Regions from separate parts of the Cupriavidus sp. YAF13 genome, predicted to be linked through region 3. Evidence: predicted binding sites of a transcription regulator. Region 3 holds the regulator's gene; each other region holds the start of a gene.

Region 1 (3,221 bases), on a different contig from region 3:
TGACAAGAAAAACAGCCGCTCTTGTCAGCCAGCGCCTGCATGTCGGGCGCCGCTTCGACCCGGGCGGCACACAGCACCATCGCCACCATCGCGACCGTGGCCGTCAACGGCAGGAATCCTTTCGCCTTCTGCATATCTACATCCCAATGCTCTGATCATCGACCCGCCCTTGCGCGTGCCGGCGTCGGTGTGCGATGCCGGCACGCGCAGGACAGCTACGCTACATGGTGTCCGGCAGCATTCAGCTCTTGTGCAGCTTGAACACCCACACCGATCCGCCCTGCTCCAGGAAATTCACGCGCTTGGCGACTTCCCCGCCCCACAGCGGCACGGCGCCGCCCCAGCCCGACACCACCGCCACATACTGCTCGCCGCCCTCCTCCCAGGTAACCGGCGGCGCCACCACGCCGCTGCCCGTCTGGAACTTCCACAGTTCCTTGCCGGTCTTGGCATCCGCGGCCTTCAGGTAGCCCTCCGGCGTGCCCCAGAACACCAGCCCGCCGGCAGTGGTCATCACCCCGCCCCACAGCGGCGCGTAGTTCCTGACTTCCCACTCGATCTTGCCGGTCTTGGGGTTGATCGCGCGCAGCGAGCCGATGTAGTCCTCGTTGAGCGGATGGATGGTGAAGCCGGCGCCGAGGAAGGCAGCGCCCTTCTTGTAGCCCACGGGTTCGTTCCAGATATCCATGCCCCATTCATTGGCCGGCACATAGAACAGGCCGGTCTGCGGGCTGTAGGCCATCGGCTGCTGGTTCTTGCCGCCGAGGAAGCCCGGCGCGGCGAACACGGACTGGCCCTTCTTCGGATCGCTGCCCGCCGCCGGGTCGCCCGGCCGGCTTTCCGCGATCATGTTGGGTCGTCCGGTCTTGAGGTCGATGCTGCTGGCCCAGGTGATCTTCTTGACGAAGGGGAAAGCGTTCACCAGCTTGCCGCTGGTGGCGTCGTTGACGTAGAAGAAGCCATTGCGGTCGGCCTTGCCGCCCAGGCGCTTGCCGTCCTGGTCGAAGGTCACGAACTCGTTGACGCCGTCAAAGTCCCAGCCATCGTTCGGGGTGTTCTGGTAGTGCCAGACAATCTTGCCGGTGGCGGGATCGAGCGCAACGGTGGAGGCCGAATACAGATTGTCGCCCTTGCGCATGTGGCTGTTCCACGGCCCCGGGTTGCCGGTGCCGAAGTAGGCAAGGCCGGTCTGCGGATCGTAGGTGCCGCCGAGCCAGGTGGCCGCGCCGCCCGTCTTCCAGGTCTCGCCCGGCCAGCTGGCGTTCTGGGTGCCGGTCACGCCGTTCTCGGTCTTGTTGCCGTCCTTGTCATACTTGTAGCCCATATGGCCTTCCACCACGGGCCTGGACCACACCATCTGCCCGGTCTTGGCGTCGCGTGCCTCGACCCGCCCCACCACGCCGAACTCGCCGCCCGAGACGCCGGTCAGCACCATGCCTTTGACGATCAGGGGGGCCGCCGTGTAGGAGTATCCGGCAGCATAGTCTTCGATCTTCTCCTTCCACACCACCTTGCCGGTCTTCTGGTCCAGCGCTACCAGTTGCGCGTCGAGCGTGCCGAAGATCACCAGGTTGTCGTACAGGGCCGCGCCACGGTTGACCACGTCGCAGCAGGGCATGATGCCTTCGGGCAGGCGGTGCTCATATTTCCACAGCTTGGCGCCTGTCTTCAGGTCGAGCGCGTAGATGCGCGAATAGGAGGCGGTCACGAACATCTTGCCGTCGTGGATCAAGGGCTGCGCTTCCTGCCCGCGCTGCTTCTCGCCGCCAAACGAGAACGACCAGGCCGGCACCAGCTGGCTGATGTTCTTTGTGTTGATGCGGTTCAGCGTGGAAAAGCGCTGGCCTTGCGGGCCCATCCCCCACGACAGCACGTCGCCCGGCGACTTCGCGTCGTTCTCGATCATGGCATCGGTCACCGCGGCCTGCGCCACCAGGCTCGCAGTAGTTGCCGCGAGCACCATCATCACGCGTAACGTCCTCATTGTCTGCTCCTCTCTCTTGTTGTCGATCTTCGCCGGTGTGCCACACACACCAGACAGACTCTTGGCAATTCCCATGCCAATGGAAAACACCCGTATCCGGTCCCATAGCGGCCCAATAGCGGCCTGCCGATGCCTTGATGGCGTACCAGCGCGGAACACTCCGTTGCCGTTGTTGCGGATTTGAACAGCACGCCTGCCCTGATTCAGCGTCTCAACGCGGCGTCCTCATACGCCGGGTAGAGGTGCGTCACATTGCGCAGGTACTCCGCCGGCATGGCGCCCCAGCGTGCGTATGCGTCCGGCACCGGCATGGCGATCACCTCGGCCAGGTCGCGCCCCTCGGATGCCGCCTGGGTCATGCGGGCATCCAGCCACTGCAGGTAGCCGCGTGTCTGCGCAATGGCGTCCGCGCTGCCGAGCGCCGGTCCGTGGCTGGGGATCAGCAGCCGCGCGCCGCTGTCGCGCAGCAGCGCCTGCAAATGGTCCAGGCTGGCCAGCCAGCGCTTGAGATCCGCGTGCGGTGTGGTCGGAACGCGCTCGCGGAACGCCACGCCGCCCGCGAACACAATGCCGGCGCTGCGGTCCACGATCACCAGGTCGTCGGCGGTGTGGCCGTCCATCCGGATCAGATCGAAGGTGTGCCTGCCGATCGTGCGCCGGCCTGGGGCCAGCACGTGGCGCGGCGGCGCCGGTTCGGTGTCGCGCATCCAGTTGCCGCACAGGCGATAGAGGTTGTCGGCATAAGCGGGCCCTTCACGCCGGGCGCCGTCGATGGTGCCGGCCAGCGCGCTGCCGCCCACGTCGGCATAGGCCTGGTTGCCGAAGAAGTAGTCCGGATGCAGGTTGAGATTGAGCACCAGCCGTACCGGCGCCGCCGTGACCGAAGCAATGGCACGGCGCTGCTGCTCGCCGTACTGGCGCGACGGCCCGGTATTGATCACCACCACGCCATCACCCGTGTCGATAAAGGCGGTGTTGATGATGTTGCAGCCGTTGTCTGGCGTGAAATCCGCGTTCGCCCCTTCCAGCAGCCACACGTCGGCGGCGACCTGGCGTGGCGCCAGGCGGTAGTCCCCTTCCTGCGCCAGCGCCGCCTGCGCTGCCAGCCATAGCAGGATCCCGAGCACGCGTTTCATGGCGTCACCTGCGCCGCGAACCGGTTGCCGTTGTTATCGCGTCCGCTCACCGTCATGCCGCGCTCGATGGCCCCGCGCAGGTCGAAGGAGAAGATCGGGTT
Region 2 (3,221 bases), on a different contig from region 3:
CGGCGTTGGTCACGGCATTGCCCACCTGGCTGACCACGCCGCCGGTGCTTGCCACCGTGGTGCCGAGCGGGTTGGTGGCATTTGGGATGTTGCCCAGGCCGTTTTGCACGCCGTTGCCCAGGGTGCTGACCGCGGCGCCGAGCGAGCCGACCACGCCGCCCAGGCCCTCCTTGGATTGGGTCGAGAGAATCGGCAGGTTGGTGTTCTTGATCTGCGTGCCGAGGTCGCTCACCACGTTGCCGGCCGAGGTTACGACGCCACCCGCTTGATCGACGATCTTGCTGGTCGGCGTCAGCGCGGCTGTGTTGCCACCGTTATTGCCGCCATTGTTGCCGCCGTTATTGCCGCCATTGTTTCCGCCGGAATTGCCACCGTTGCTGCCACCGCCCGTGCCTGCGTTGGTGCCGCTGCCGCTGCCGGTGGTGCCGGTGGTGCCTGCGCTGGTACCGCCGCCATTGCTGCTGCCCGCACCGCTGCCGGTATCCATGGACGTCGTGCCGCCACCGCTTGCGCAACCGCCGAGTGCCAACAGCGAGCCGAGCAGTGCCGTGATGAGGATCTGTTGAGTACGCATGACCTTTTCCCTTTTTTCTTCTCGTCGTGAAATCACGGTGCGCGTGGCGCCTGCCGTGGTGTCACTGCATAGCGCAAAGGGTGTGCCAGTGCGTGCCAGCATGCCGCCGGACCGCGCGCGGACACCCGATAAAGACGTGCCAGGCCTTGCCACGCCTGGGTTTGAAGAGGATGAGACATAGCCGGGAAAGGACCAGACATGAGCGCGCTGTGCGGTGTTTCGGTGTTACGCGTTACGTAACGCCGTGGCGCCCATAGGGAACAACGTGGACTTGTTCCCTGCGCCGCGGTCGCATGCCACCGTGTCGGCAGCGTGTGGGCAGACTGTGCGTGCGCAGTTGCGCATCGGGAACATCGAGGGGGGAACACGTTACGTAGCACGTAACACGCCGCGCGGCATGGGGCCGCCTTGTTGTGCAACGCGACGCGTGGCTGGCCCATGTTCGCCATCCCGCGTCAAACAACGGTTTGCACGGCGGCGCCAGGGTTGATGGACTGCATTGCCGGCTGCGTGCCACGCGGGTGGCACGCAGCTTGCGGTATTGGCTCCCGACAAGCGCGGCGCACAGCGCGGCGCGGAGCAAACGCCCTAGTCGTATTGCGGTATTGCGGTATTGCGTTCCGCGCTCAAGGCTTCGCATGCATCGTCCAAGAGCCAATTCGATTGCAGTTCCAAAGGAGAACCTTCCGCGAGGAAGACCAGGAGATCCCATGAAAGCGCATTTCGCCCCGATGTCATCCATGACCCTCGCCTGTGCCGCCGCACTGTTGCTGCTGGCAGGTTGCTCCTCCGGCGGATCCGGTAGCGGCGTGAGCCCCAGCGCCGTCACGCCAACCACGCCTCCTCCGAACAAACCGGCTGCGACGCCCGACACCACGCCCACCGCCAAGGTCACTGAAGGCGCGGGCAATACGGTGGTGGCAACCGGCAACGCGGTGAGCGATATCGGCAAGCAGATCCAGGCTGCGCAAGTGCCGCTGCTTCCTGACGCCACGCGCAACGCGCTCGGCGGCGTAGTGGTAAACGCGGGTAACACGGTCGGCACGCTAGGCGTGGGTGTGCGCGACGGCCTTGGCAATATGGGTGCAGTCACCGATCCGCTTGGCATCACCGTGTCCAGCACGGGCAACGTGGTGCAGAAAGCCGGCGTCACGGTATCGAGCGCGGGTGATCTCGTGAGCAGCCTCGGTACCGGGCAACTGGCGCCGCTAGGTGCGGTGACTACACCCGTGGGCGGCCTGGTCAATCAGGTTGGCGGCGCGGTGACGATGGCTGGCGGCAAGCTCGGCGAGGCGCTCTCGACCGGTCCCGTGGCGCAAGTCACCGGCAGCGTGAGCAAGGTGATCGTGCCGCTGACCACGCAGCTCACCACCGTTACGCAAACGGTTGGCGGCGCCACCGGCCTTGGCGCGCCGCTGGACAAGCTGCTGGCCACCCTTGGCAACTCCGTGGCCAGCGGCGGCAGCCTGCTGACCAATAGCCAGGCCCCGTTGGTCTCCAGCCTCGGCGGTATCGTGACCGAAGCCGGCAAGACCGTCGCCGGGGCCGGTGTGCTGGTGCACGGCAACGGCACCGGCGGCAATCCGCTCGGCGGGTTGCTCGGCAACCTGCCCCTGGGTGGCATCGCGGGCGGTTCCAGCTCGGGCGCAGGCGCAGCAGGCGCACTGGCACCCGTGACCGGCTTGCTTGGCGGCGTGACGGGTGGCGCTTCCGCAGGCACTGGCACTGCCGGCGCGCTGGGACCTCTGGCCGGTTTGCTGGCACCTGTGACGGGTGTGCTTAGCGGCGCGCGCAACACGGCAGCGGGTGCGGCTTCGACGACATCGACCACGCCGAACGCGCCGGGGCTGACCAATCTGCTCGGCGGCCTGGCTCGTTAATCGTTGATCTGAATACGTCGAATACGTCGAATACGCCGAATACGTCTTTACGGTGCGCAGTCGTCCTTACCCCGCGGCTGCGCATCCTTTTACATGACACCGCGCCACATGGCTCACCCGAACGGGTGTGGTATTTGACGCGAGTAGAACTTTTGCTCTTTAAAAAAACACTGTTTTCAAACGGACGTCAGCCATTATGCTGAGACAACTATAACTCCAAGGGGGGTATGGTTGAGACATGGCTTTGATCTATAAATTGTTCACCAGCGTTACCGCTCGGTACTAACCTGGCCACAAGAGCGAGGTGGTATCGAAGGGGTAAGCGGACGCTGGGTGATGTATTAAATCAAAATCGGAGTGACATCATGAAAAACGCTTTGACACGCTTTCTTCGGGACGAACAAGGGGCAACTGCAATCGAGTATGGGTTGATTGCAGGTCTCATTGCTCTGGCTCTTATCACCACGGTCACTCAACTAGGCACCGACGTCAGTGCTCTGTTCACTCGCTTGAGCAGCAGGGTCACGGCCATTCTTCCCGCAGCCGGTGGCTAAGTGTTAGCCCTAATTGCCGCGTTATTCTGCGCGGCAATCATCTGGACCGATTTCGCTTATCGCAAAGTACCAAATGCCGTGCTGGTTGCCACGATCGTGGCAATGAGCCTGGCGCTTGCGTTCGGGCCTGCCCCTGAGCCTGGGCTGATTTCGCGGCTGCTCGGTTTTCTGGTGGGCTTGCTGGTCATGTTGCCGGTATATGCACTCGGCCGC
Region 3 (3,221 bases):
CGCATGGCTCGCCTGGCCGGCGCCAAGCTGGTCGACGAGATCCGCGGCGCGGTGATCACCTATGACAGCCGCAACGAGTTCTACACGGCCAGCGGCGGCGCCGAGAACGCGACCGCGGGCAGCCCGTCGGGCCGCGTGCGCGCCGTGCTGTCGCCGCGCCAGGAGCAGCCCGCCAGCGGTGCCGCAGCCAACCCGCTGCCGCTCAAGCCGGCCACGGCTCCCGTCAACCCCTGACCCACGGATTCTGACTTCACCTTCATGACCGCTACCCAAACCGCACCGTCCCAGCCCGCCACCCTGAAGGACAGCAGCACGCTGGTCGTGCGCCACCTGAAGAAGCGCTACGGCTCGCGCACCGTGGTCAAGGACGTGTCGCTCGACGTGAAGAGCGGCGAGGTGGTCGGCTTGCTGGGCCCCAACGGCGCGGGCAAGACCACGTCGTTCTACATGATCGTGGGGCTGGTGGCGCTGGACGAGGGCGATATCGTGCTCGACGACAAGCACATCAGCGGCCTGGCCATCCATGAGCGAGCGCGCATGGGCCTGTCCTACCTGCCGCAGGAAGCCTCGGTGTTCCGCAAGCTCAATGTGCAGGAGAACATCCGCGCGGTGCTGGAGCTGCAGCTCAACGATGGCAAACCCCTGGGCAAGGCCGAGATCGAGCGCCGGCTGGACACCCTGCTGGATGACCTGCAGATTGCCCACCTGCGCGACAACCCGGCGCTATCGCTGTCCGGCGGCGAGCGCCGCCGCGTGGAAATCGCCCGCGCGCTGGCCTCCGCGCCGCGCTTCATCCTGCTCGACGAGCCCTTCGCCGGTGTCGACCCGATCGCGGTAGGCGAAATCCAGCGCATCGTCAGCTTCCTCAAGGCACGCAATATCGGCGTGCTGATCACCGACCACAACGTGCGCGAGACGCTGGGCATCTGCGACCACGCCTACATCATCAGCGAAGGCGCGGTGCTGGCGTCCGGGCAGCCTGAGGACATCATCGCCAACGAGTCGGTGCGCAAGGTCTACCTGGGCGAGAACTTCCGCATGTAAGGGCGCGTGGCGCCTGCCGCGCATCGGCCCCCGGGCGGCTTCGGTGTCGCCTTTTATCCTTCAAACGATCATAGCGACACCAGCGATAGCAATTTCCGTTCCATCAGTACGGAAGTTGAGCATAAAATAGGTCGCATGAAACCGTCGCTACAGCTCCGCCTCTCGCAGCATCTCGCGCTTACGCCGCAACTCCAGCAGTCGATCCGGCTGCTGCAACTGTCCACGCTTGAACTGCAGCAGGAAGTGGAACAGGCGCTGACCGAGAACCCCTTGCTCGAGCGTGAGAACGACTGGCTGGACAGCCCGTTGCGCGTGTCTTCGGACGGCTCGGTGAACCTGCAGAGCGCGCCCGCGCCGGCGCCCGCCGATGGCCAGGGCACCAGCGAGAACCGCCCGGATGGCGCCCCCGAAGCCGACGACAGCTACTCCGACAGCAACGAGGATTACGGCAGCGACTGGAGCCTGGACGACTTCGCCCGCCGCCCGCAAGGCGAAGACGACGAAAAGACCCCGATGCAGCTGCGCGACGCCGAGCCCACGCTGCGTGAACACCTCATGGAACAGCTGGCGCCGCTCAAGATTTCCCTGCGCGACAAGGGGCTGGCTATCTTTCTGGTCGAATCCCTGGACGATGATGGCTACCTGAGCACGACGCTCGAGGAAATCTGCAGCGAGCTGCCGGAGGAGCTCGAGTTCGAGGTCGACGAGATCCAGGCTGTGCTCACGCTGCTGCAGAGCTTCGATCCGCCGGGCGTCGGGGCACGCAACGCCGCCGAGTGCCTGGCGCTGCAATTGCGCAGGCTCAAGCATCCGCAGCGCGAACTGGCGCTGAGCATCGTCACCAACCACCTCGAGCTGCTGGCGGTGCGCGATTACACGCGCCTTAAAAAGGCGCTGCAAGTGGACGAGCCGGAACTCAAGGCCGCCCATGAACTGATCCGCTCGCTCGCGCCCTATCCCGGCCATGCCTACAGCCGGCCAGAAGCGGATTTCGTGGTGCCCGATGTTTTTGTTCGAAAGTTGAGCGGCGGATGGATCGCCCACCTAAACCCGGATGTGATGCCGCGGCTACGCATCAACGACATGTACGCGCAGATTTTGCGCGGTGCAAAAGGCGATGCAGGCGCGGCCGGATTGCAGCAAAAGCTGCAGGAAGCACGCTGGTTGATCAAGAATATCCAGCAAAGGTTCGACACGATATTGCGCGTCGCACAAGCCATTGTCGAACGTCAAAAGAACTTCTTCACCCACGGTGAAATTGCGATGCGCCCCTTGGTTTTGCGGGAGATTGCCGATACACTGGGTTTACACGAGTCCACCATCTCTCGGGTGACTACCAATAAATACATGGCAACGCCGATGGGGACTTTCGAGCTGAAGTATTTTTTCGGCTCTCACATATCCACAGAAACCGGCGGCGCGGCCTCATCAACGGCAATCCGTGCGTTGATCAAGCAATTGATAGGAGCCGAAGACGCTAGGAACCCCTTGTCCGACAGCCGGATTGCCGAATTGCTCGGCGAGCAAGGCTTTGTGGTAGCACGGCGTACCGTTGCCAAATACCGCGAAGCGCTCAAGATTCCCGCGGTCAATCTCCGTAAGACTTTGTAGCCGAGCTGCATCGCCTGCCTGATGCAGCTCTTTCAGAAGGAGAAACGCTATGAACTTCAAGATCAGTGGACACCACTTGGACATCACGCCCCCTCTGCGTGAGTACGTGGAAACGAAACTGGAGCGTATCGTCAGGCATTTCGATCAAGTCATTGGCGTAAGTGTGCTGCTCTCTGTCGACAATACAAAAGAAAAGGACCGGCGGCAGTACGCGGAAATCAATCTACATCTCAAGGGCAAGGACATCTTTGTCGAAGCGCATCATGAAGACCTGTATGCCGCTATCGACGCACTGGTCGACAAGCTCGACCGGCAGGTGATTCGCCACAAGGATCGCGTGCAGAGCCACGACCGTGAAGCGGTCAAGTATCAGATGGCCGCATCGCAGATGCAGCAATGACCGTGCCTGACGGCCCACATACCGGGCCGTCGGTGTCAGTCCCTTGAAAAATGGAATCAAGCCGCGCCCAGAGCGCGGCTTTTTCATTGCGGCCTACCCAATCGGGGCACACAGGGGATTCCGCAACGCATATGTACCGGTGTATGCTGTGCAATACATAGTTGAC

Evidence for each region. Region 3 encodes sigma-54, which starts transcription at its own class of promoters, with help from an activator protein. Its sites were predicted from a motif close to TGGCANGNAANCTGCTTT; they were not measured.
Region 1: a site for sigma-54 is predicted at 2,046-2,063, ahead of AB4061_RS33615 (PQQ-dependent methanol/ethanol family dehydrogenase). Genes of this name have one in related genera too.
Region 2: a site for sigma-54 is predicted at 1,097-1,114, ahead of AB4061_RS26370 (collagen-like triple helix repeat-containing protein). Genes of this name have one in related genera too.

Annotation. Positions count from the first base shown of each region.
Region 1 covers NZ_JBFRDD010000060.1:23,041-26,261, forward strand. Annotated here, with positions in the region: gene AB4061_RS33610 (c-type cytochrome) at 1-89, opposite strand, end outside; gene AB4061_RS33615 (PQQ-dependent methanol/ethanol family dehydrogenase) at 242-1,984, opposite strand; gene AB4061_RS33620 (quinoprotein relay system zinc metallohydrolase 1) at 2,188-3,120, opposite strand; gene AB4061_RS33625 (quinoprotein dehydrogenase-associated SoxYZ-like carrier) at 3,117-3,221, opposite strand, start outside.
Region 2 covers NZ_JBFRDD010000036.1:34,249-37,469, forward strand. Annotated here, with positions in the region: gene AB4061_RS26360 (collagen-like triple helix repeat-containing protein) at 1-574, opposite strand, end outside; gene AB4061_RS26365 (hypothetical protein) at 573-755, shown strand; gene AB4061_RS26370 (collagen-like triple helix repeat-containing protein) at 1,285-2,454, shown strand; gene AB4061_RS26375 (Flp family type IVb pilin) at 2,820-3,008, shown strand; gene AB4061_RS26380 (prepilin peptidase) at 3,009-3,221, shown strand, end outside.
Region 3 covers NZ_JBFRDD010000006.1:140,811-144,031, reverse strand. Annotated here, with positions in the region: gene lptA (lipopolysaccharide transport periplasmic protein LptA) at 1-234, shown strand, start outside; gene lptB (LPS export ABC transporter ATP-binding protein) at 259-1,044, shown strand; gene AB4061_RS07460 (RNA polymerase factor sigma-54) at 1,180-2,655, shown strand; gene hpf (ribosome hibernation-promoting factor, HPF/YfiA family) at 2,705-3,055, shown strand.